DNA from 2 places in the Roseobacter sp. N2S genome. Region 1 is predicted to be linked to the other one. Evidence: riboswitches for the same ligand, from Rfam matches in the RefSeq annotation. Region 1 holds a riboswitch; the other holds the start of a gene.
What was found. Region 1 has a riboswitch for thiamine pyrophosphate ahead of thiB (thiamine ABC transporter substrate binding subunit). Riboswitches for the same ligand answer to the same signal wherever they lie in the genome.
Positions count from the first base shown of each region.

Region 2: another riboswitch for thiamine pyrophosphate. It lies ahead of thiD (bifunctional hydroxymethylpyrimidine kinase/phosphomethylpyrimidine kinase); the one in region 1 lies ahead of thiB (thiamine ABC transporter substrate binding subunit).

Region 1 covers NZ_JAVDQB010000001.1:634,441-636,889, reverse strand. Annotated here, with positions in the region: gene GGE09_RS03075 (hypothetical protein) at 1-848, opposite strand, end outside; TPP riboswitch at 1,014-1,119, shown strand; gene thiB (thiamine ABC transporter substrate binding subunit) at 1,161-2,159, shown strand; gene GGE09_RS03065 (thiamine/thiamine pyrophosphate ABC transporter permease ThiP) at 2,135-2,449, shown strand, end outside.
Region 2 covers NZ_JAVDQB010000010.1:81,069-83,517, forward strand. Annotated here, with positions in the region: gene thiO (glycine oxidase ThiO) at 1-450, opposite strand, end outside; gene thiD (bifunctional hydroxymethylpyrimidine kinase/phosphomethylpyrimidine kinase) at 450-1,256, opposite strand; TPP riboswitch at 1,321-1,421, opposite strand; gene GGE09_RS18995 (metal-binding protein ZinT) at 1,667-2,335, shown strand.

The sequences.
Region 1 (2,449 bases):
GCGACAAAGGCGCTGGGGATGATTGTAAAGCGAGTGGCAGGTGCGGCAGGTTTTGTCGCTTCAACGGTTTCTGCCGCAACCTCTGCTTGGGGTGCATCGGACTCTTTAGCCATAACATCGGCCATTTCGGTTTCCAGAACGCCCAGATCAAAAGTCTCGGGGGTGTCACGGACCTCGGCTGGCGATTTTGCCTCTGCTGGGTCTGACAAAAGTTTGTATTTGCGGATTTCGCCCGCAACACCGCGGCGAACCGTGGCATCAGCAGGGGACAGGGCAAGCACGTCGGGCTCGGCCTGCACGCTAGCCGCTTCTTCCGGGGCTGCAACGGGTTCCGCCGCGACTTCTTGCGAAAGTTCCAGGTCATCGACATCATCGTCAAATTCGTCGTCTTCGCCAATGTCCCCATCCGCCATTTCATGCATGGCAATGGTGTCATTCAGCCAGTCCAGCACCACAAAGGCGCCATCCGGCTCGATGCATTCGTCGTAGGCAGCATCAATGGATGGCAGGGCTAGAATATCATCGTTATCCAACTCTTTTTCAGAGAAGGTTTTTTCGATCCCGTCGGTTACACGCACCAGAAACACGGCATGGGCTTCTTGGTCTACGAACAGCTTGTCTTTGGGGTTGCGCACACTTGGGTCTACTTCAAAACCAGCGGTGCGAAAGATGCCGCGCACGCGGCGGTCGGCAGCCTGTAATGCTTCGACTGTGGCATGGCTGCGGAACCGTGCGATCTTGTTTTCCATCTTAAGATCAAGCTCAGTCAGCATCTCGCGCATAACAGGAGCGGATGGTCTTTTATCGGCAGTTACTGAAAATACATCAAACTCATAATTCAAAGCCATTGCTACATTCCTCATGCTCTAAAAGCTGCTCAACTTAGGGAAAGGGATATTCAGACAATTGGTCAAAAATTTGTCTCAAATTTGATTTTGTAGGGACCATACCCTGTCGGAATAAAGGGCAAACCCACGGATTCACTTGCAATTTAGCCCTGCACTGCTACACCTCTGCCTACCTCGGGGAGGCCTGTTCTGTGGCCTGAGATACGCATTCGCGTGACCCGTCGAACCTGAACCGGATCAAACCGGCGGAGGGAAGGTGCGGACATCACTCCCAAACCTGCCACCCGTCTGTAGCACATAGGATTTGATGATATGAAATCTCTGATACTCGCTGCGGGCCTGTCTGTTGCTGCCACTGCTGGCCTTGCACAGGATAAACCCGTTCTTACCGTTTACACCTATGACAGCTTTGTCACCGAATGGGGGCCTGGCCCGCTGGTGGAAAAAGCGTTTGAGGAAACCTGCAATTGCGATTTGCAACTGGTGAACGCGGGGGACGGTGCGTCCTTGTTGTCACGTCTTCAACTTGAAGGGGCGCGCACTGAGGCGGATATCGTGTTGGGGCTGGACACCAACATCACCGCGCGGGCCAAGGCCACGGGTCTGTTCGCCAAACTCTCGCCCCCGCCTTCGGGTCTGGATGTTCCGGTGGACTGGACCGACGACACTTTCGCCCCCTACGACTGGGGCTATTTCGCCTTTGTCTATGACAACACCAAACTGGAAAACGTTCCTGGCAGCTTCAAGGAGTTGATCGAGGCCGACGACAACCTGAAAATCGTGATCCAGGACCCGCGTTCCTCGACCCCCGGTCTGGGTCTGTTGATGTGGGTCAAAACCGCCTACCCCAACAAAGCCGATCAAATATGGGAAGCCCTGTCCCCGCGCATCCTGACCGTCACCAAAGGCTGGTCCGAGGCCTACGGTATGTTCCTAGAGGGTGAGGCAGACATGGTGTTAAGCTATACCACCTCCCCCGCCTATCACATCGTCGCCGAGGGCGATGACACCAAATCCGCGGCATCCTTTGAGGAAGGCCATTACATGCAGATCGAGGTAGCAGGCAAACTGGCAGCGACCGACCAGCCGGAATTGGCCGATGCCTTTCTGGCCTTCATGACCTCGGATGCGTTTCAGTCTATTATTCCCACAACCAACTGGATGTACCCTGCAAAATTTCCGGCAGATGGCCTGCCAGAGGGGTTCAACACCCTGATAACCCCTGTGGACAGTTTGATAGTATCTGATGTGGACGCCGAAAATATCCGTGAAGAAGCCTTGGCCGAATGGCTGACCGCACTCAGCAAGTAACACCCATGCGCCCTGCCGGGGTGTCTGTGTTCAAAGCCATAACTGGCAGCGCGGCCCTTGCTGTGCTGCTGGTGCTGACCCTTGGCACCGTCTTGGCGGTCTGGTCGCAAGCGACCTTTCAACGGGGGCTGTCCCCCGCCGATTGGGCCGCGATCCGCTTTACCATAGTTCAGGCCCTTGTGTCTGCCAGCGTCAGCGTCGCCATCGCAATCCCCACGGCGCGGGCTTTGGCGCGGCGGAAATTTCGCGGGCGGCAGGTCATGGTCGCCCTGCTCGGCGCGCCGTTTATC
Region 2 (2,449 bases), on a different contig from region 1:
GCTGGCCCGCAATTGGGCCAGAGCATCACGTGGGGACAGATGGGCCTCGGATTCAAAGAACAAACCTTTGGAAAACCGCCCGCCCAAATCCGGTTCAAGATCGGAAATTTCATCAGCCCCGACCTCTCGGTACTGGGAAGTGCGGCGAGCGAAACGGATCAGTTCTGCCTTATCCCGTGCCGGTGACACCACAAGCGAGCCGCGTTGCTGCACGGCGCGGGTTTTTGCCGCCCACCACATCGCAGACTCTTGCCCCAGACGGATCACGGGTTCCACGGCGCTTTCGCCTTCACAAAACGGGGCGAGCATACCGCCCGCCCACCACGAACAAGCCGCCGGGCCTAGATCGGCCTGACGATCCACAAGAGTGACGGATGCCCCCCGATCCAGCAGGGTGCGGGCCACACACAGGCCCGCAACGCCTGCGCCGATGATGGTCACTTCAACCATTACCATTGCCCGTGAAAGTGATGGACTGGCCCATGGCCCGCGCCGATGTGTAACTGGTCAGACGCCGCAATAGCACCCTGCAAATACCCGTGTGCTGCGGTCACGGCGGCCTGAAGGTTCAGCCCTTTCGCCAAATGCGCGGCAATGGCTGCGGAATAGGTGCAGCCTGTTCCATGGGTGTTTTTCGTAAGCACCCGAGGTGCTGACAATGTGGTGACCACACCACAGGCGTCTATCAAAACATCCGTGCAAGTCCCCCCTATGGCGTGGCCACCTTTCATCAGAACCGCCTGTGGCCCCATGTCCAAAAGACGTTTGCCCTGCGTGGCCATTTCTACGGTTGATCCGGCCTCTGGGATGCCCAACAAACGGGCGGCCTCGGGCAGATTTGGGGTTAGAAGTGTGGCCAACGGCAGAATTTGCGCTGTCATTGCTTTAACGGCGGACTCTTGCAGTAAGGCATCACCGGATTTGGCGATCATCACAGGGTCCACGACAACGGGGCCTTTGAAATTGACCAGACATCGCGCAACCGCATCAATAATAACAGGGGAAAACAGCATTCCCAGCTTGATGGATTGAACCGGAATATCAGACAGCACAGCCGTTATTTGCGCGGCAACCACATCAGTCGGAACTTCATGCACCGCCGTGACAGCGCGTGTGTTTTGCGCCGTAATTGCGGTGATTACACTTGCCGCGTAAACGCCATTGGCCGACATCGCCTTAAGGTCGGCCTGAATGCCAGCCCCGCCGCCGCTGTCAGAGCCTGCAATCGTAAGGGCAATTGGGGGTTTGCCAGTCACTGGTGTGTCTCCATCGGTTGTGGGACGACCAGCGAAAGAATGAGCCTGCGCATTACGAATGCAGTGACGCAGTGTACCCGTTCCCTACGCCGGCATGACCCGGATCAGGTTCGACGGGTCGGTGCGCGCACCTCTCAGCCCCTAAAGGCTCCCCGACGGATAAAATTTCTACCGAGCGGATTTTCAGGGCCGCAATCGGATTTCAGTTGCAACGCTAATTTGGATTGAACCGGATCACAACAGCCAAATGACAAATGTGGGTTTTTCCGGATTTGAACATTTGCCACGCGTTCTGCGCGGGCTGGTGCGAATGGGAATTGCCGTGGGTGGGAAGTTAGGGTAGTGAGTTAATTGTAATGTTATTACATTGCGAATCAAATATTCGAACCAACCTCTGAATGGAGACTTACATGTTTTTGGAAATCCCGAAACAACTGAGCGCCCTAACCCTTGCCGCACTGGTTACAGTTGCCGCACCCGCCTTAGCCGAAACAACCAGCACCTCTGAAAGCAAGGCGCACAGCCATGCCCATGACCACAGCGCGGATGACATCTACAAAGGGATTTTCGACGACGGTCAGATCAAAGCCCGCACTTTGTCGGATTGGGCGGGGGACTGGCAATCTGTCTATCCTCTTTTGCAAAGTGGCGCATTGGACGGCGTTATGCAGCACAAAGCCGAACATGGGGAAAAGACCGCCGAAGAGTACAAAACATATTACCAAACCGGATATGCCACAGATGTGGATCGCATCCTTTTTGAAGGCGAAAGTGTGACGTTTTTTCGGAACGGGAAACCGGTTCAGGCGCAATATGGAAATGCAGGCTACGATATTTTGACTTACAAAGCAGGCAATCGTGGGGTGCGTTTTGTGTTTGAAAAACAAAGTGGTGACGCGGAAGCGCCGAATTTCATCCAGTTCAGCGATCACAAAATTGCGCCCGCAATAGCTGATCACTACCACCTTTATTGGGGCGACGATCGGGCAGCTTTGCTCAAAGAAGTGACCAATTGGCCAACCTATTACCCTGCCGATTTGTCAGCCGCGCAGATCGCGTCAGAAATGGTTGCCCACTAAGCCCGATACGGGAAACGCGAAGCCTAGTCCTAGCCCCAAATGATATAATCGGGCGGTTAAGAAGCGAGAAAGTTCAGACGTATAAGCCTCTCAAAACTTACCCTGAAAATCCTT